3 linked regions of the Prochlorococcus marinus str. MIT 9515 genome follow. The protein of the gene in region 2 binds, or shares a complex with, the protein of the main gene of each other region. Links are inferred from orthologs where the notes say so. Each region holds a gene or a part of one and is shown on either strand. Other genes may lie near its edges.

Region 1 (6,551 bases), 120 kb from region 2 along the record:
TTACTGAAGAGCAAATAACTTATTTGGTAAATGAGGCTTTAAGAGGTGGAGTTGAAGGACACAGGTCTGAATTATTTGCAGTGAAGGTTGCCAAGGCAAACGCAGCTCTAAGAGGTGATGAGAATGTTAATTCTGATGATTTAAAAGTAGCAGTAAGATTAGTTATTCTTCCTAGGGCAATGCAAATACCTCCTGAAGATGAAGATATTCAACCTCCTCCACCTGAAGATCAAAATCCACCCCCACCTCAATCAAGTAATGAAGAATCTGAACCTGAATCAAATGAAAATGAGAATGATCAAGAGCAAGAACAACAAGAGGATAATTCTGAGGGGGATGAAGATGCTACTTCGGAAATTCCAGAAGAGTTTATTTTAGATCCTGAAGCATGTATGGTAGATCCTGATTTATTGCTTTTTTCATCAGCAAAGTCTAAAGCAGGAAATAGTGGAAGTAGGTCAGTAATTCTTAGTCAAAGTAGAGGTAGATATGTCCGACCTTTAATTCCAAAAGGTAAAGTAGAGAGAATCGCTGTTGATGCAACTCTAAGAGCAGCTGCCCCGTATCAAAAATCTAGAAGATTAAAAAATCCCGGTAAAACCATAATCATTGAGGAAAATGACTTTAGAGCAAAGCTCCTTCAAAAAAAGGCAGGAGCATTAGTTATTTTTCTTGTTGATGCTAGTGGTTCTATGGCTTTGAATAGAATGCAAAGTGCAAAAGGTGCAGTAATCAGACTTTTGACCGAGGCGTATGAAAATAGAGACGAAGTAGCTCTTATTCCTTTTAGAGGAAATCAAGCAGAAGTTCTTTTGCCTCCAACAAGATCTATTACCGCAGCAAAAAGAAGATTAGAAACAATGCCATGTGGAGGTGGATCGCCTTTGGCTCATGGGTTAACTCAATCAGCCAAAGTCGCAAAAAATGCACTCTCTACAGGAGATATTGGTCAGGTCATTGTTGTTGGAATAACTGATGGCAGAGGTAATGTTCCATTAGGCATATCACTAGGTCAAGTTGAAAATGAAAATGAAGATGAAAATGTGAATTTGAAGCAAGAAGTTTTAGATATTGCAGCCAAATATCCTATGTTAGGAATAAAGCTATTAGTAATAGATACAGAAAGAAAATTTATTGCTAGTGGCTTTGGAAAAGAACTAGCGGAAGCTGCAAAAGGAAAATATGTTCAATTACCAAAAGCTACAGATAAGACAATTGCAGCGATGGCTTTAAACGCAATCAATGAATTTTAAATTTTTATGGATAAATCTCGTTAAGGAATTTAGAAAGCCCAATTGTTAAATCTCTTAAAGATTTTGTTAATTCTTTGTCTTTCATTAAGCCTTCAAAATCATCACTCATATTGTCTAATTTGCCTGATATTGATTCCGCGGCATTTATTGTCAACTTAATATCTTTCAGAGTGTCTTCGTTATCGATGGCAGACAAAATACTGTTTAAATGACCTGCCGCTACTGTAACTTCTTTGATAAGAGGTTTAACTCTTAAAATTTCTTGCTTAGACAAATAAATTAGTTCATCAAGATTTTCTTGTGTTTTATCAAATTGGTCTATTGAATTAACTACATTTTCAATTAGATTTTCTTGATTTGATTCTTTTAGGATTTGATTTATCCTGTTAGTTATGTTTGAAAGGCTAGAAAGCTGCTTTCCAGTAATAGTGTCTCCCTGGCACACAATTAATTCACTATCACATTCTTCTGATATTGCTTTTGCAATATCCTTTGGGATTGTTTTTTGACTGGTTTCTAATGATACTTGAACATCACCTCCTAGAAAAGAATTGGTAACAACTTTTGCAAATGCTGGCTTTGGAAGAATAATTTCAGGATTATTGAGAACGATTTTTGCTTTGATGGATTCATTAGTAAAAAGAATATCTTCAATTGAACCTACTAAAATTCCTCTGTAAGTTACTGGAGATTTTTTTGATAAACCGCTTGCGTTGTTAAATTCTGCGAAAAGATACCAATTCTTTGAAGAAAGTTTTACACCTCTTAACCAGAAGGAAAAAAAAGTAAATATTAATATTCCTCCTAATAAGGAAAATCCTACAATTGAGTCTCGTAAGCTTCTACGCATAATGTTTAAATCTCTTTTGGTTGCATTGGTCCATTAAGGTTTCCATTTCTAAACTGAAAAACGTAAGGATCATTACTTTCTTTAAATTCATCAATAGAACCCGCCCATCTGAATTTACCTCCATAAAGTATCACAACTTTTTCTGAAGTCCTTTCTATAGTACTAAGAACATGACTAACTACAATAGATGATCCATTTGCTTTATTATTTGTCTTATTGATTAAATCTTCAATTCTTGATGAAGCAATGGGATCAAGTCCAGCGGTAGGTTCATCAAAAAGTAATAATGGCTTATTTTTTTTATCTAAGTCTTGTTCTGTTATTAATGCTCTAGCAAAACTTACTCTTTTTTGCATACCGCCACTTAATTCATTTGGAAGTTTTTCCTCAACATCAAATAAACCCACCTCTTGTAAACATTCTCTAACTATTTCTCGAATAGATTGTTTGGATAAATTTTTATTTCTTTGAAGTATAAATCCTACATTTTCTTCAATAGTTAAAGAGCCTAATAAAGCTGGATTCTGAAAAACTAATCTTACATCCGGAGGATGAGTTTGATCTAATCTTAGGTAAGTTTGTTTTTCCCCAAATATGCTTAATTCCCCCTCATTAGGTAAAATTAAACCTGCTAATATTTTTAATATAGTTGATTTTCCAGAGCCTGATGGACCAATAATTGCTAATTTTTCTCCCTCATTTAGTTTTAAATTGACTTTGTCTAGTACATTTTGATCCCCCCAACTAATGGAGAGATTATTGGTTTCTACAGCAGGTTTTGAATTTTTCAAAATTTATAGATTGCAATTTGTCTTTAAATACATATTGCCTACTTTTTAAAAATAAAAAAAGGATGTATGTATTTGATTTATAATTAGTTTAAATATAAACATAAATTTTGAAAAAAAATTTAGAGGGATTTTGATGAAGAAGAGGAAAAAAAGAGTAAAGAGAACTTTATCTTATTTTAAAAAATCAAATTTAGGATTGATAAATAGGATTATAAGAATTTTAAGTTGGCTCTTACCGGGACTGGTAATAAAAAGATGGATGATAACCTCTGCCATTGGATTATTAACTTCATTATTAGGGATTGTAATCTGGACTAATTTAAGGCCCCTTTATTGGTTAATAGCAGTTTTTTTCTGGATAATAGATCAGTTAACAAGTATTTTGCCTATTTCAATATTAGGGCCATTAATATTTATCTTTGGGCTTCTGTTAATTGGAATTGGTCAAAATAGAAGTATCAATTCTATACAAAAAGCGCTTGTCCCAGAGAAGAATACATTTTTAGTAGATGCACTCAGAGTAAAAAGTAAATTAAATAGAGGCCCCAATATTGTTGCTATTGGAGGAGGAACAGGTTTGTCAACCTTATTAAAAGGTTTAAAAAATTATAGTAGTAACATTACTGCAATAGTTACGGTTTCTGATGATGGAGGTAGCAGCGGAGTTTTAAGAAAACAATTAGGTGTTCAACCTCCTGGGGATATAAGAAATTGCTTGGCGGCATTATCAAATGAAGAACCTATATTGACAAGATTATTTCAATATCGATTTTCAGGAGGAAGCGGATTAGAAGGGCATAGTTTTGGTAATCTTTTTTTATCAGCACTAACAACAATTACAGGAAGTTTAGAAAAGGCAGTTCAGGCATCGAGCAAAGTTTTAGCGGTCCAGGGACAAGTTTTACCAGCAACAAATATTGACGTAATGCTTTGGGCAGAACTAGAAGACGGTCAAAAAATATTTGGGGAAAGTAATATAAGCCAATCAAAAAAAATGATTTCTAGGATTGGTTATCTTCCTGAAAATCCATCAGCTCTTCCAAGCGCGCTTGAATCTATAAAAGAAGCAGACTTAATAGTACTAGGACCTGGGAGTCTCTATACTTCTTTGCTACCTAATTTACTTGTCCCAGAAATAGTAGATGCTCTTTTGAAAAGTAATGCTCCAAAAATTTATATAAGTAATTTGATGACTCAACCTGGAGAAACCGATGGACTTGACGTATACCAACACATCAAAGCAATAGAAAAACAATTGTTAAATTTTGGGGTAAAAACCCGAATATTTAATGCAATACTTTCTCAAATTCAATTCGAAAAGTCACCGCTCGTTGATTATTATCAAAGTAGAGGAGCCATACCAGTTGTATGTAATAAAGAAAAATTAATTTCAGAAGGTTATTATGTTTTGCAAGCTCCTCTTTATTCAAGAAAAATTACCCCAACACTTAGGCATGACCCTCGAAGACTTGCGAGGGCAGTCATGTTTATTAATAAAAAATTAAAGAAATTAAATTAATAAATCTAATAGGCATCTTGTAATTCATAAAAGTCAGGTTGAATATAATCTTTTCTTAAAGGCCATCCTCTCCAATCCTCAGGCATCAAAATTCTTTTGGGGTTTGGATGATCTTGAAAGTTGATCCCGTACATGTCATAAGTTTCTCTTTCCTGCCAATCACTCCCTTTGAAAATTTTATAAAGGCTAGGTACAGATAAATCTGAATCTCGATTTAAAAAAACTTTAACTCTAATTTCTTTAATCTCTTCTAATTCTTCAATATCTTGAAGTGAGATTAAATGGTAAAAACTTACAAGACGTTTCCCGGGTCCCTCATCATAACCTCCTTGACACTGTAGGTAATTAAAGCCATATTTTTTTAAAGAAGATATGGCTTCGTATAATTTTTCGGGTTTAACTGAGAGGAGCTCAACACCTATGTGATCGTTTCCTAATGAGTTGTTTGTAATTCCATCTTTATAAAGTCGATTACTTACTATTCCTCTTTGTTCAACTATTTCTTCTGAAGATTTAGATAAATTATTTTGGTCCATTATTTTGTTTCTTCATCAATTAAGTTCTCTTCGATTTTAACTTTTATATTTTCTTCAATCATCTCTAGATCTGAAGACTTAATTGCTTTTTCAGATTTTTTGTTTAAATATTCTCCGGTATTTTCTGAAAAAACAAGTTTCATATCATGTTTGACAGTCAAATACCTGTGAGTTTGTTCAGCTTTATTCCTTTCAAGAATACTTTCATTCCCAACTTTTTTTCTTAATTTAATAACCGCGTCAAAAATAGCTTCTGGTCTAGGAGGGCATCCGGGAAGATATAAATCAACCGGGATTAATTTATCAACCCCTCTTACTGCAGTTGTCGAGTCTGCACTAAACATCCCACCAGTTATTGTGCAAGCTCCCATAGCAATTACATACTTTGGCTCTGGCATTTGCTCATACAATCTCACTAATGCTGGCGCCATCTTCATTGTTACGGTCCCTGCAACAATAAGTAAATCAGCTTGTCTTGGGGAACTTCTAGGTACCAAACCAAACCTGTCAAAATCGAATCTAGACCCTATCAGTGCTGCAAATTCGATGAAACAGCATGCGGTTCCATATAAAAGTGGCCATAGACTACTTAATCTGGCCCAGTTATGAAGATCATCTAAACTAGTCATTATGATATTTTCACTCAAGTCAGTCGTTACTTGTGGAGCACCTAGAGGATTACAGGTTTCTTCTCTAAGCTCTCTAATTGCTTTTGGTGATAGTGAATTGTTCATTTTTTTAACTCCATTCTAAAGCTCCTTTTCTCCATGCATACGCAAGTGCAATAACCAATATTGCGATGAATATGAGAGCTTCAATAAAGGCTAATAAGCCTAATCTATTGAACGCGACAGCCCAAGGATAAAGAAACACCGTTTCTACATCAAATATAACGAATACTAAAGCAAACATGTAGTATCTAATGTTGAATTGAATCCAAGCTCCTCCAATGGGCTCCATTCCTGATTCATATGTAAGTTTTCGCTCACCAGTTCTCCCTTTGGGAGCAACAATTAGGTTGGTAACTAAAGCTAAAATTGGAACTGCAGCAGCAATTATTAGAAAACCTAGAAAATATTCGTAGCCTGGGAGTGAAAACATTTAAAAAAAATAGTGGGAAAATTCGCTTAATTCAGCAAAATCTTTTAGAGTCACTTTAGTTAAATACTAAATCGTGAGTGAAAACATTCAACCATCTTCTGATGATAAACAAATAGTTGAGGATTTAGCTAAGGAAGAATCTTCGGAAAAACTCCCTAAACTTAACAACAAAGAACTTACTATTAATTTAGAACAAAATAGATTCGAATGTAGAAGTTGTGGATATATTTATGATCCTATAGAAGGGAACAAGAAGCTTAATATCCCCAAAAATACTCCTTTTTCATTAATAGACGGTAACATTTTTGCTTGTCCAGTATGCAGGGCAGGTAAAAATTTATATAAAGATATAGGACCAAGAGAAAAACCAAGTGGTTTTGAAGAAAATTTAACTTATGGCTTTGGATTTAATAGCTTGCCACCTGGTCAGAAAAATATTTTAATTTTTGGTGGATTAGCATTTGCCGCGGCATGTTTCCTTTCTTTATACTCTTTGCATTA
Region 2 (6,766 bases):
AATTTTTGAATAAATCAAAGTTTGTAAATGCGAAATATCACCAAAAGAAGCTACCTTTAATGAACTTTTTTTGTAGTTATTAATCCTCAAAACCTCCAAACATTGAATCAAATAATTTATTACATAATTATGTTCTTTTATATCTTTAGGGCTTTCTAAAAGAGAATCCGGATTTAAATCATTTGATGATGTACCAGCAATAGCTTCTAAAATTAAATTAGGCTTATTAAGAGAAAATAATTTTTCTGGTGATGCTCCAAACATAATATCTTTACTGTTTCTTCTCCAAACATATCTACAAGTATTTGGCTGATTAGTTTTTAATTTTTTTAAAATTTCTAATAAATTTAATTTTGTTTTAAGTTCTATTTTGACTCTTGAAGCTAAAACAATCTTTTCAAGGATACCTTCCTCTACTAATTCAATTCCCTTATTTACTAATTGCTTAAGATTACTATTAGTTAATTCTAAAGAATTCATAAAATGATTAATCTTGTGATAATCAAAAATATTCTTACTTTTTTGATCTTTGGAATATAAAATTTGATCCCTTATTGACCAAAGTTCTTCAATTAACGTCCTCAAGGAAGATTTACCCTCTACAGAAGAGTTTATTCTTAACCAACAATTATTTTTGTTTTTAATAATCAAAATCTTAGGTAAAATAGCCTCTAAACTAGGAACATCAAATAACGAATATTTTTTATTTAAATTTTCTGAGAAAGAAAAAAAATAAATTATTTTTGAAAGTGCAGAGGTGTTAGATTCATCAGTCAAATTAATTAAATTATTAAAGTTCTCAAAATTAAATTCTTTCGCTACTTGAAATTTTTTAGGGCCTTCTAAAGTTAGATATTTACATTTATCAATAGCAATATATGACATTTTATTATCCTCTTCCCAAAAAGAAGAAAAAGAATATTTATCTATAAAAAATTCATATACATCAAATAAATCAACACAAGGTATCTCAATACAAACACTTACCAAGCCTGAATTTATCCCTTTCTTATCGAAATTGGAAAAAACACCCTTTAAAAAATCTGAAAAGTTTAAATTATTTTTCATCACTTATTGAAAATAACTAAAAAACATGTATTAAAGTAAAAAATGTAACTCAATTTATAAACTATATTTAATAATTATAGTTTTTATTAACTCCATTAAAAATGAATGAAAGAAATAAAAGTTTATGGAAACAAGCAATAAAATGGCCACTTTATTCCGTTGCAATTTTACCAGTTTTTATTTCAGGAGCTTATACCCTCAACTCTTTTAAAAATATCAAAATATCTAACTTAATAGCATTCACAATAGCTGCAATATTAATACTCATTTGGGAAAATCTAACTAATGATTTATTTGATTCAGAAACAGGAATTGATGAATTTAAATTCCATTCCATAGTCAACCTTGTTCGAAGTAAAAAAATAATTTCAACTATCGCATATACATCTCTATTGATTGGGTTATTGGTAATTGCCATAATTTCAATATCGACAAGCATAAATGTCATGATATTGGTAGTCTCATGCTGCTTCTTAGGATATTTATATCAAGGACCACCTTTTCGTTTGGGATACCAAGGTTTGGGAGAGCCATTATGCTGGTTAGCTTTTGGGCCCTTAACTTACTCCGCTGCTTTAATTGCACTCAACCCATCAGATATATATACGATTACTATCCCTTGGAAAGATTCATTTTTACTTGGTTCAGGATCTTCATTAGCAACAACTCTAATACTATTTTGCTCTCATTTTCATCAAATCGAAGAAGATAAAAAACATGGTAAAAATTCACCTTTAGTACGTTTAGGCCCAAAAAAAGGAGCCAAACTAATACCATGGATAGTTTTTATAGTTTATTTTTTCCAACTTTTTATAATTATTAATGGATTTATTCCCATACTTTGTATTCTTTTTCTTATTAGTTTGCCACAATCAATAAAGCTTATAACTTTATTGAAATCTTCATATAACAAACCTGAAGTAATAAAAAATTGTAAATTTATTGCGGTCAAATTTCAAACTCTAAATGGAATTGGATTAATAGCAGGATTAATTATTGATTACTTGATTAATAAATGAACTTAACTTTTAAAAAAAAATCTTTTTTATTTAAATTATCTTCTAAGGTAGAAAATTCAAAGACAACATTTAAAAATAAATCTGGGTGGATAATTAAATTAAAAAATGTTGAGAAAGGTGTTGGTTTTGGGGAAGTAAATCCTTTAAGTAATAAAGATTTAGTTAAATGTCAAATAGAATTAAATAAGATTCCTAAATATATTAATTCAAAAAATATATCGGAACTGATAAATACCTTTCACCCATGTATTCAATCAGCAATTAATTCTGCGTTAGCTGAAATCGAAAGAAAAATAATTTTCAAAGAAAATTATTTCTTTAATGCAATTGATCAAACAGCTATACTTTTAAATCCTAATAACGCTTTGCAAGAATTAAAAAAATTGAAAGAGAATAAACTATTAAAAGGGAAATTACTTACAATAAAATGGAAAGTAGCTATATATGACAATGCCTCTGAAGAAAAAACTCTAATTCAGATATTAAATCAATTAACAAGTAATATTAAATTAAGAATAGATGCAAATGGCTCTTGGGAGAGGGGAATAGCGAATAGATGGGTAGATATTCTTAAAGATATTAAAAACATAGATTGGTTGGAACAACCTCTTTCTAAAGATGATATTGAGGGTTTAAGGGAAATTAATAAAAGGATGCCCATAGCTTTGGATGAATCACTATTAAAATATCCACATTTGATTAATGAATGGGATGGTTGGCAGATTAGAAGACCTTCCCAAGAAAAGAATCCGATGCATCTTTTAGAAGAGTTAAAAAATAAAAAAGGTTTTAGATCCTTAAGTACTTCTTTTGAAACAGGAATAGGTAATAGATGGCTTTTTCATTTATCCTCTTTACAGTTATTGGGACCAACTCCAAAAGTTCCTGGTTTGGCTTTAAAAAAAAATCCCAATTCTTTTCTTTTTCTAAATAAGGCACAAAAGATATGGGATCAACTATGAAAAACAAAATTCATATTATTGAAGTTGAAAATAATGAAAAAGAATCTACGAAGAAAATTCTTAAAAACATTAAGGAAAAGAAAATAATTTACATAAAAAATAGATCTCACGAATATGAAGAAATATATAAGGCTATTAATATAAGAGGACCAGCAGTTATCTTAAATAGCAGTGGCAGTAGTGGAAAGCCTAGAAAATGTATTCATAAATTAGAAAATCTCTATTCGTCTGCTAAGGCATCTGGAATTTGGCTTGAACGACAAGGATTTAAATTAAAACACTGTTTAGTTTTTAATACTTTGCCGTTAAATCATATCAGTGGATTGATGCCGCTTTTTAGAAGTCAAATTTGGGATTGTGAACATATCAATATTTCCCCAGCATTAATTAAAAACCCCAAGGAATTAGTAGTCTTCACTAATAAGATAAAAAAAGATAAACATCATCTTATAACTTCATTAGTTCCAATACAATTAAAAAGACTTTTATCTGAAAAAAATGGAATTGATTGGTTAAAAATTTTTGATTTAATATGGATTGGTGGTGCATCTCTATCTATTGAAACTTCTCGAAAGTGCAGATTCGAAAAAATAAATTTAGCACCCTGTTACGGATCAACTGAAACTGCCGCTATGGTGACAAGCTTAAAACCTAAAGAATTTTTAGAAGGGCTTGATAATGTTGGGGAAATATTAACTGATATAAAATTAAGAATTAGTAAAAATGGTTTAATCCAAATTCAATCAGACAGAATAGGAATTGAATTGCTGGAATCATATCAAACTAAAAATTTCAAAGATAAAAATGGGTGGTGGGAAAGCAGTGATTCCGGAGAAATCCAAAAATTGAATAATTCTCTGTATTTGAAATTTATTCGAAGAACAGATAATGCTTTTAATTCTGGAGGGGAAATAGTTTTTCCAGAAGTCATTAAATTACGATTAAATGAATTTATCCTAAATAAAAAAATTCCAATAGAAAATTTCATAATTTCCAACATACCTAATAAAGAATGGGGAAATAAAATGGTAATCATTATTAATTTCAAAAAACAAACTGATAAAACAAATATTGAATATTCATTAAAACTATTAAAAAACTTTTCTAAAAATTGGCCTAAACATGAGAGGCCGAAAAATTGGATTATTGGTAAACCTAAAAAAGATGATATTAAAAATTCAAATTACATGTTTACAAAATTATAAATAATAATTAGCACTCTTTTAAATGAGTATTTATATTCGAAGCCTCTATCCATCTCTCGAGTTGATCAGGTAATTTAACCTTCAATTTTGAATTCATATCTAAAGAGCAATGGATAATTTTTCCCTCTGCAACTTTAATTTCATCCTTAAGAAATAATGTATTTACTTGAAACAAATGGTTGCTAATTTTTTTTGGAAAGATCTTAACTGTAAGTAAATCCCCAAGCTTTATGGGTAATAAAAAGTTAGCTTCACAATTAACTATGGGTAATATATTTTGATTTTCATGAGAATGACAAGAAGGAAAAATCACTTGATGCGAGATACCATAAATATCTATACTTTCTTCCCAGCTTTCATGGGCCCATCTTAAAAGGTTATGAAAATGTATTACTCCAGCCGAGTCACAATCTCCAAACCTTACTTTTCTTTTCAATATTAACCAACTATGAGGGTTCATTAAAAGATTTACCTATCTACAGAACCCATGATCACATCGATTGAGCCAAGTATTGCCATAATATCTGCTATTTTAGCTCCCTTTAGAATGTGAGGTAATATTTGCAGATTATTTAAATCAGCAGCTCTAATTTTGAATCTCCAAGGTGTAACTTCATTATTTCCCTGAATAAAAACGCCTATTTCACCTTTCCCAGATTCTAATCTTGTATATAATTCTCCATTAGGAATCTTAAAAGTTGGTGCTACTTTCTTAGCTACATATTGATAGTCAATGCCAAAAATATCACTTTTTTTATCATCTGTAGCCATACGTTTAGCTTCTAAATTTTCCGTTGGACCACCAGGAATCATTTCGCAGGCTTGACGAATAATTTTTAATGATTGCCTCATTTCTTCAACTCTTACTCGGTATCTGGCATAACAATCGCCTTCTTTTTCTGAAGCGATTTTCCAGTCAAAATCGTCATAACATTCGTAATTATCAACTTTTCTTAAATCCCAAGAGACTCCAGAGGCCCTAAGCATTGGTCCAGAAAGTGACCAATTAATTGCTTGATCTCTTTCTATAGTGCCAAGACCTTCTATTCTTTTTTTGAATATAGGATTATTTGTTATTAATTTTTCGTATTCGTCAATCTTTGGCGCGAACCAGTCACAAAAGTCAATGCATTTTTCTAACCACCCGTAAGGCAAATCACATGCCACACCTCCTATTCTGAAAAAATTATTATTTATTAATCTTTGTCCCGTAGCAGCTTCCCAAAGGTCATAAATCATCTCTCTTTCTCTAAATATATAAAAGAATGGAGTTTGAGCTCCCACATCTGCTAAAAATGGTCCAAGCCATAAAAGATGATTTGCAATTCTGTTAAGCTCCAACATTAGTACTCTTATGTAGCTCGCTCTTTTTGGGACAGAAATATTTGCTAATCTTTCAGGGGCATTTACTACAATAGCTTCATAAAACATTCCAGCTGCATAATCCATTCTGCTGACATAAGGAACATACATAACGTTTGTCCTGTTTTCAGCTATTTTTTCCATCCCCCTATGCAAATAACCAATTACGGGTTCACAATCTATTACATTCTCTCCATCGAGGGTTACGACTAACCTCAAAACTCCATGCATAGATGGATGATGAGGGCCAAAGTTGACCACCATCGGTTCTGTTCTAGTCTCTAGTTGAGCCATTAATAATTTAACCTCTATTTAAATCTTAGTAGAAAGTTATGCAAACTGACCTTTCTAATTCATCTTTGTTCAATCATAAGTCAGTGATGACAGATGAAATTTTATATTCTATAGATCAATATCCATTTATATCAGACAATAAACTAACAGCTATAGATGCGACTTTAGGCGGTGGTGGGCACTCATATCAATTATTAAAAAAATATCCTGATTTAAAAATAATTGGATTAGACCACGATCCAATCGCAAGGGAATCAGCACTTAATAAACTTGAAGAATTCAAATCGAGGATTGAAATAATTCCTTCAAATTTTTCTAACTTTGAGCCAAAAGAAAAAGTTTCTTTTGTGATAGCAGATCTTGGAGTAAATAGTAATCAAATAGATAGCCCGGAAAGAGGATTTAGTTTTCAAAAAGATGGTCCTTTAGATATGCGAATGAATCCTTTAATTAAGATGAATGCGGAGAACTTAATTGAGACTTTAAGTGAAAAAGATCTGGCTGATTTAATTTTTAAATTTGGTGATGAAAGATTATCACGAAAGATTTCGAGGAAAATTAAAAAAGATTTAAAAGAAAAAGGTAAATATTCAGGAACAAAAGATTTAGCATATTCAATTGCTGGTTGTTTCCCGCCCAAACAAAGATATCGAAAAATTCATCCTGCAACTAGAACATTCCAAGCACTTAGAATAGCTGTAAATAACGAGATTGAAGCATTAGAAAAATTTCTAAAGATTGCTCCTGATTGGCTATTGACTGGGGGAATAATTTCAATTATTAGCTTTCATTCAATAGAGGATCGGTTGGTGAAAAATTCTTTTAAAGGTGATTACAGATTAAAAAATCTTACAAA
Region 3 (6,658 bases), 120 kb from region 2 along the record:
GGGCAGTCATGTTTATTAATAAAAAATTAAAGAAATTAAATTAATAAATCTAATAGGCATCTTGTAATTCATAAAAGTCAGGTTGAATATAATCTTTTCTTAAAGGCCATCCTCTCCAATCCTCAGGCATCAAAATTCTTTTGGGGTTTGGATGATCTTGAAAGTTGATCCCGTACATGTCATAAGTTTCTCTTTCCTGCCAATCACTCCCTTTGAAAATTTTATAAAGGCTAGGTACAGATAAATCTGAATCTCGATTTAAAAAAACTTTAACTCTAATTTCTTTAATCTCTTCTAATTCTTCAATATCTTGAAGTGAGATTAAATGGTAAAAACTTACAAGACGTTTCCCGGGTCCCTCATCATAACCTCCTTGACACTGTAGGTAATTAAAGCCATATTTTTTTAAAGAAGATATGGCTTCGTATAATTTTTCGGGTTTAACTGAGAGGAGCTCAACACCTATGTGATCGTTTCCTAATGAGTTGTTTGTAATTCCATCTTTATAAAGTCGATTACTTACTATTCCTCTTTGTTCAACTATTTCTTCTGAAGATTTAGATAAATTATTTTGGTCCATTATTTTGTTTCTTCATCAATTAAGTTCTCTTCGATTTTAACTTTTATATTTTCTTCAATCATCTCTAGATCTGAAGACTTAATTGCTTTTTCAGATTTTTTGTTTAAATATTCTCCGGTATTTTCTGAAAAAACAAGTTTCATATCATGTTTGACAGTCAAATACCTGTGAGTTTGTTCAGCTTTATTCCTTTCAAGAATACTTTCATTCCCAACTTTTTTTCTTAATTTAATAACCGCGTCAAAAATAGCTTCTGGTCTAGGAGGGCATCCGGGAAGATATAAATCAACCGGGATTAATTTATCAACCCCTCTTACTGCAGTTGTCGAGTCTGCACTAAACATCCCACCAGTTATTGTGCAAGCTCCCATAGCAATTACATACTTTGGCTCTGGCATTTGCTCATACAATCTCACTAATGCTGGCGCCATCTTCATTGTTACGGTCCCTGCAACAATAAGTAAATCAGCTTGTCTTGGGGAACTTCTAGGTACCAAACCAAACCTGTCAAAATCGAATCTAGACCCTATCAGTGCTGCAAATTCGATGAAACAGCATGCGGTTCCATATAAAAGTGGCCATAGACTACTTAATCTGGCCCAGTTATGAAGATCATCTAAACTAGTCATTATGATATTTTCACTCAAGTCAGTCGTTACTTGTGGAGCACCTAGAGGATTACAGGTTTCTTCTCTAAGCTCTCTAATTGCTTTTGGTGATAGTGAATTGTTCATTTTTTTAACTCCATTCTAAAGCTCCTTTTCTCCATGCATACGCAAGTGCAATAACCAATATTGCGATGAATATGAGAGCTTCAATAAAGGCTAATAAGCCTAATCTATTGAACGCGACAGCCCAAGGATAAAGAAACACCGTTTCTACATCAAATATAACGAATACTAAAGCAAACATGTAGTATCTAATGTTGAATTGAATCCAAGCTCCTCCAATGGGCTCCATTCCTGATTCATATGTAAGTTTTCGCTCACCAGTTCTCCCTTTGGGAGCAACAATTAGGTTGGTAACTAAAGCTAAAATTGGAACTGCAGCAGCAATTATTAGAAAACCTAGAAAATATTCGTAGCCTGGGAGTGAAAACATTTAAAAAAAATAGTGGGAAAATTCGCTTAATTCAGCAAAATCTTTTAGAGTCACTTTAGTTAAATACTAAATCGTGAGTGAAAACATTCAACCATCTTCTGATGATAAACAAATAGTTGAGGATTTAGCTAAGGAAGAATCTTCGGAAAAACTCCCTAAACTTAACAACAAAGAACTTACTATTAATTTAGAACAAAATAGATTCGAATGTAGAAGTTGTGGATATATTTATGATCCTATAGAAGGGAACAAGAAGCTTAATATCCCCAAAAATACTCCTTTTTCATTAATAGACGGTAACATTTTTGCTTGTCCAGTATGCAGGGCAGGTAAAAATTTATATAAAGATATAGGACCAAGAGAAAAACCAAGTGGTTTTGAAGAAAATTTAACTTATGGCTTTGGATTTAATAGCTTGCCACCTGGTCAGAAAAATATTTTAATTTTTGGTGGATTAGCATTTGCCGCGGCATGTTTCCTTTCTTTATACTCTTTGCATTAATATAAGTCCATGAAAAATTTTTTAATTAGCATCCCAAATCTTATTTTATCGCTTACTCTCTGCCTTGTTTTAACCAGCTGTTCCTCAAATGGTGTAAAAATGAGTGAAAGCAGTCCTTGGGAAACAATTCAATTTGAAGATCAGTCAAACGCATTAGACGTGGACTTCATAGATAATAACCATGGATTTCTAGTTGGTTCAAATAGACTGATCATGGAATCAAAAGATGGAGGACGATCATGGGAAAAGAGATCATTAGATATTCCTGCAGAAGAGAATTTTCGCTTGCTTGATATAGATTTTAAAGGTTCTGAAGGCTGGTTAATCGGACAACCTTCTTTGGTAATGCATACTATTGATGAAGGGAAAAACTGGACTAGGTTATCTCTTGGTAAACTTCCTGGCCAACCTTTTTTAGTATCAACTATTAATGAAGGGGTTGCTCAATTAGCAACAACTTCAGCGGCTATTTATGAGACTTCAAATAGTGGTGAAACATGGGAAGCAAAAGTATCAGATCCCTCTGAACAGGGCGGTATAAGAGATTTAAGAAGGACATCTAAAGGAGATTATGTAAGTGTAAGTAGTTTGGGAAATTTTTTCTCTACTCTCGATAGTGGAAGTGATACTTGGATAGCTCACCAAAGAGCAAGTAGTAAGAGAGTTCAAAGTATTGGATTTAATCCAAGTGGGAATTTATGGATGTTATCTAGAGGAGCTGAAATAAGATTTAATGAAGACATTAATGATGTGGAAAAATGGAGCAAACCAATAGTTCCCATTTTAAATGGTTATAATTACTTGGATATGGGTTGGGACCCTGATGGTAATATTTGGGCTGGAGGGGGTAATGGCACTTTAATAGTTAGTAAAGATGATGGTAAGACTTGGAATTCTGACCCTATTGCCTCAGATCTGCCTACTAACTTTATTAAGATTCAATTTCTAGCAAAAGATGAGTTGGATTCTCCCAAGGGATTTATTCTTGGAGAGAGGGGCTATATATTGAAGTGGAATGGTTAATTAAAAAAAATAAAAAAATTCTTAAATTTCTTGTCATTTAACAACTGTCTGTAACCAAGCTGTAAATTTCTCCACAAACATAGTATTTTTCCTTGTAAGATCAAGAAGTAATTAATTGTGATTATGGCCGCAGGTTCAACGGGTGAACGCCCTTTCTTTGAAATAATCACCAGTATAAGATACTGGATTATTCATGCAGTAACACTTCCAGCTATCTTTATAGCGGGATTTCTATTTGTTTACACAGGCTTAGCCTATGATGCATTTGGGACTCCACGCCCTGATAGTTATTTTCAGGCGTCTGAGTCAAAAGCACCTGTTGTAACTCAAAGATATGATGCTAAATCTCAATTAGATTTAAGAACAAAATAATTATGTCAAATTCCCAAGCTCCAATGCAGGCTGTTGAAGTTCGCGTTTATCCTATCTTTACTGTTCGCTGGCTAGCAGTACACGCTCTAGCGATACCTTCAGTATTTTTCTTAGGTGCTATAGCAGCTATGCAATTTATCAGTCGCTAACTTTATCAATCATGCAAGTAAACGAAAATCCAAATAAAGTTCCAGTAGAACTTAATCGTACAAGCCTTTATCTAGGCGTATTATCAGTATTAGTTTTAGGAATTTTATTTTCCAGTTACTTTTTCAACTAAATTAAAATTATGAGTAAATTAAAAGGCCCTGATGGGAGAATTCCCGATAGATTACCTGATGGCAGACCAGCTGTTGCTTGGGAAAGAAGATGGACTGAAGGAACCCTTCCACTTTGGCTGGTAGCTACAGCCGGAGGAATAGCGGTTATTTTTGTATTGGGTATATTTTTCTATGGATCATATCAAGGAGTAGGAGCAGGCTAAAGTATCCATTACTTTTTAGTTGTCTCATATAGTTAATCTAACTCCAATATATGTCTGTTAATATCTTCAGCTTTTCTTTGGTAGAGCTGGGGATATTTTCTTTTGGGGTTATTAAACCATCTTTCAAAGAAAAATGTGATTTGCTTTTAGGTCTATCTCTATCAATAACTTTCGCTATTTCAAAGACAATTTTATTAGCAACTTCAGTATTAGTTCTGAGATTTTCCAAAACCATCTCTACTGATACTTCTTGATGAGTTTGATGCCAGCAATCATAATCAGTAACCATGGATAGTGAAGAATAGGCTATCTCAGCTTCTTTAGCTAATCTTGCTTCAGTGTGATTAGTCATACCTATTATTGAACAACCCCAACTTCTATATAAGTTAGATTCTGCTCTGGTTGAGAAAGCCGGCCCTTCCATTGCTAGATATGTTCCTCCTCTATGTAATTGTCTTCCCCCCGGTATAGTTTTTTCTCCAACATTGGCTAGGATTTCTGATAAATTCCTACAGAAAGGATCACCCATAGTTACATGAGCTACTGCTCCTTCATTAAAAAATGTTGTAGGTCTTTTATGAGTTCGATCAATAAATTGATCGGGAATAACAATATCAAGGGGCCTAATTTGTTCTTGAAGGGAGCCAACTGCAGATGGAGCAATTATCCATCTCACACCAATAGATCGGAGAGCCCAAATGTTAGCTTTGTAAGGGATATCTGTTGGATTGAGACTATGTGTTCTACCATGTCTTGCTATAAAAGCAATTTCTAAGTTGCCAATTTTAAAGAGCCTAATTGAATCAGAAGGTTTACCATAAGGAGTATTGACCTCAAATTCTTCATGACATTCTATTTTGTCAATTGAATAGAAACCACTCCCACCAATTACTCCTAATCTTGATTCTTTAATTGGTAATAAATGCTGTTTATTCATTGTGAAACAAATGACTATTAATCATCTAGTACTAATTGGAGGAGGACATACAAATGTTCTTTTGATGAGAAAATGGTTGATGAATCCTAAATTAATGCCAGAAATACCTATCTCAATTATATCTAGAGATACTGATTTAGTTTATTCGGCTATGTTCCCTTCTGTTATTTCTAAATCAATTTCTTTAAATGATAGCTTAATTGATATAAGATCTCTAGCTAAAAAGGCCAAAATATCTTTCATACAAAATGAAGTATTAAATATTGATTTTCACTTAAAAAAAATTTGTTTAAAAAATAGACCCTCAATTGGTTACTCAAAATTAGTACTTAACTACGGAAGTCAAACCAAAATCTCAGGAGAATTTGAAGATTTAGTCAATAATCAAATTGCTTTCCCTATTAAACCTTTTTTTAAAGCTTATGAGTTAATTAAAAACGAAGATAAGAATGATTCTGAACCTGAAAAACCTTTTATTATTGTTGGGAGTGGTCTCGCAGCAATTGAAATTGCATTTGCTCTAAGAAAAAGATGGGAAAAAAGATCTTTAAAGATTCTTTGCAAAACATATAAAATTGATACTAAAATTTCAAAAAGTTTATATAGATCGAATATAGAACTAGTTAAAAGCCTTCCTGTTGATTATGGAAAGATTCTCTTATGTACAGGAAATTCTTCACCTCTATGGGTACAAAGTTATAATTCAGAATTAGATTCAAAAGGACGATTTTTAACAAATCAGAATTTAAGGTTGAAAAATTTTTCAGGGATTTTTGCAACTGGTGATTGCGCAGTCATAGAAACCTCTAAGAGACCTTCATCAGGAATATTTGCAGTAAAAGCTTTGAATATATTGGCAGCTAATATTCAGCAGGACATAAAAGGTAAATCATTAAAAAGATGGTATCCCCAAAAAATCGGATTGCAAATAGTAAATTCTTATCCTAGGAAGATTCCCAAAGCTTTTGCCTTTTATGGTGATGTTGTGTTTGGGCCTTCTTTTTTTCTTTGGTATCTCAAAAATAAAATAGATGAAGGTTTTATTAAAAAATTTCGTATCTTAGAGCCGAAGATGAATCATAAAATCAGAGAAGGTGAGGAAATGGATTGTAGAGGATGTGCAGCTAAAATTCCTCAAAATATTTTAAATAAATCCTTAAGAAGTGCTCAACTAGAAAATTTTGCAACTTCTCCCGAGGATGCTGTACAAATTTATAATAATAATCAAGAAACTATTCTTCAAAGTGTTGATGGATTCCCCGCATTAATAAGTGATCCTTGGTTAAATGCAAAAATTACTGTTTTGCATGCTTGCTCAGATTTATGGGCTTGCGGAGCAAAACTTTCATCTGTTCAGGCCTTAATATCTCTCCCTAAAGTTGGAAAGGATTTTCAAAGCTACCTTTTTACTCATTGTCTGAAGGGCATAAAAACAACAGTTGAAGAACAAGGAGGTGAGTTGATTGGAGGTCATACTTTTGAGTCAAGAAGTTTAGTTGATAAACCTTATTCTTTAGGAATCGACATTTCTTTAACTGTTCAGGGTGTTTTGAGAAATGGAGCAAAACCATGGTTCAAATCCGGTATGCAAAAAGGGGATATTCTCCTAATGTCGCGACCTTTAGGCGTGGGAATATTTTTTGCTGCTCAAATGCAAAA

The links.
Region 1: the proteins of P9515_RS00980 (region 2) and P9515_RS01610 are in contact, whole or in part, in a cryo-EM structure (PDB 6KHJ), measured with the Thermosynechococcus vestitus proteins. The link is inferred for Prochlorococcus marinus str. MIT 9515 from one-to-one orthologs. Residues at the interface, in WP_011057128.1 of Thermosynechococcus vestitus: Pro17, His18, His19, Pro20, Ser21, Met22, Val25, Arg27, Met29, Thr31, Ile38, Asp39, Cys40, Glu41, Pro42, Val43, Ile44, Gly45, Tyr46, Leu47, His48, Arg49, Gly50, Met51, Lys53, Ile54, Asn57, Arg58, Pro65, Tyr66; in WP_011056552.1 of Thermosynechococcus vestitus: Leu46, Met47, Tyr48, Thr50, Ala51, Cys52, Phe54, Ile55, Glu56, Ala58, Ala59, Ile61, Gly62, Ser63, Arg64, Phe65, Asn76, Pro78, Thr89, Thr91, Lys93, Met94, Ala97, Leu101, Met123, Phe124, Ser126, Asp127, Ser128, Tyr129.
Region 3: the proteins of P9515_RS00980 (region 2) and P9515_RS01615 are in contact, whole or in part, in a cryo-EM structure (PDB 6ZJN), measured with the Thermus thermophilus proteins. The link is inferred for Prochlorococcus marinus str. MIT 9515 from one-to-one orthologs. Residues at the interface, in WP_223903221.1 of Thermus thermophilus: Met26, Thr27, Asn29, Gly31, Pro32, His34; in WP_096411116.1 of Thermus thermophilus: Glu45, Ser46, Asn48, Pro50, Ala51, Gly52, Glu53.

Annotation. Positions count from the first base shown.
Region 1 is NC_008817.1:297,430-303,980, forward strand. The notes cover bases 3,817-6,551. They hold P9515_RS01610 (NADH dehydrogenase subunit K), read right to left. Parts: upstream 5,684-6,551; coding sequence 4,949-5,683; downstream 3,817-4,948. Other genes in these bases: P9515_RS01600 (gluconeogenesis factor YvcK family protein), read left to right, coding at 3,817-4,413; P9515_RS01605 (NAD(P)H-quinone oxidoreductase subunit J), read right to left, coding at 4,419-4,949; P9515_RS01615 (NAD(P)H-quinone oxidoreductase subunit 3), read right to left, coding at 5,688-6,050; P9515_RS01620 (rubredoxin), read left to right, coding at 6,124-6,551. Also shown: bchD (magnesium chelatase ATPase subunit D), read left to right, coding at 1-1,253; P9515_RS01590 (MlaD family protein), read right to left, coding at 1,258-2,103; P9515_RS01595 (ABC transporter ATP-binding protein), read right to left, coding at 2,109-2,894; more of P9515_RS01600, read left to right, coding at 3,028-3,816. UniProt on the Escherichia coli protein: NDH-1 shuttles electrons from NADH, via FMN and iron-sulfur (Fe-S) centers, to quinones in the respiratory chain. The immediate electron acceptor for the enzyme in this species is ubiquinone.
Region 2 is NC_008817.1:182,470-189,235, reverse strand. What follows is about bases 3,817-6,766. They hold P9515_RS00980 (NAD(P)H-quinone oxidoreductase subunit H), read right to left. Parts: upstream 5,911-6,766; coding sequence 4,723-5,910; downstream 3,817-4,722. Other genes in these bases: rsmH (16S rRNA (cytosine(1402)-N(4))-methyltransferase RsmH), read left to right, coding at 5,949-6,766; P9515_RS00985 (acyl-CoA thioesterase), read right to left, coding at 4,262-4,714; P9515_RS00990 (AMP-binding protein), read left to right, coding at 3,817-4,254. Also shown: P9515_RS01005 (isochorismate synthase), read right to left, coding at 1-1,068; menA (2-carboxy-1,4-naphthoquinone phytyltransferase), read left to right, coding at 1,170-2,087; P9515_RS00995 (o-succinylbenzoate synthase), read left to right, coding at 2,084-3,049; more of P9515_RS00990, read left to right, coding at 3,046-3,816.
Region 3 is NC_008817.1:301,799-308,456, forward strand. What follows is about bases 1-2,842. They hold P9515_RS01615 (NAD(P)H-quinone oxidoreductase subunit 3), read right to left. Parts: upstream 1,682-2,842; coding sequence 1,319-1,681; downstream 1-1,318. Other genes in these bases: P9515_RS01600 (gluconeogenesis factor YvcK family protein), read left to right, coding at 1-44; P9515_RS01605 (NAD(P)H-quinone oxidoreductase subunit J), read right to left, coding at 50-580; P9515_RS01610 (NADH dehydrogenase subunit K), read right to left, coding at 580-1,314; P9515_RS01620 (rubredoxin), read left to right, coding at 1,755-2,183; P9515_RS01625 (photosynthesis system II assembly factor Ycf48), read left to right, coding at 2,193-2,842. Outside these bases: more of P9515_RS01625, read left to right, coding at 2,843-3,206; psbE (cytochrome b559 subunit alpha), read left to right, coding at 3,330-3,578; psbF (cytochrome b559 subunit beta), read left to right, coding at 3,581-3,727; P9515_RS09265 (photosystem II reaction center protein PsbL), read left to right, coding at 3,739-3,858; P9515_RS01640 (photosystem II reaction center protein J), read left to right, coding at 3,868-4,062; mtnP (S-methyl-5'-thioadenosine phosphorylase), read right to left, coding at 4,100-4,999; selenide, water dikinase SelD, read left to right, coding at 5,010-6,658. UniProt on the Escherichia coli protein: NDH-1 shuttles electrons from NADH, via FMN and iron-sulfur (Fe-S) centers, to quinones in the respiratory chain. The immediate electron acceptor for the enzyme in this species is believed to be ubiquinone.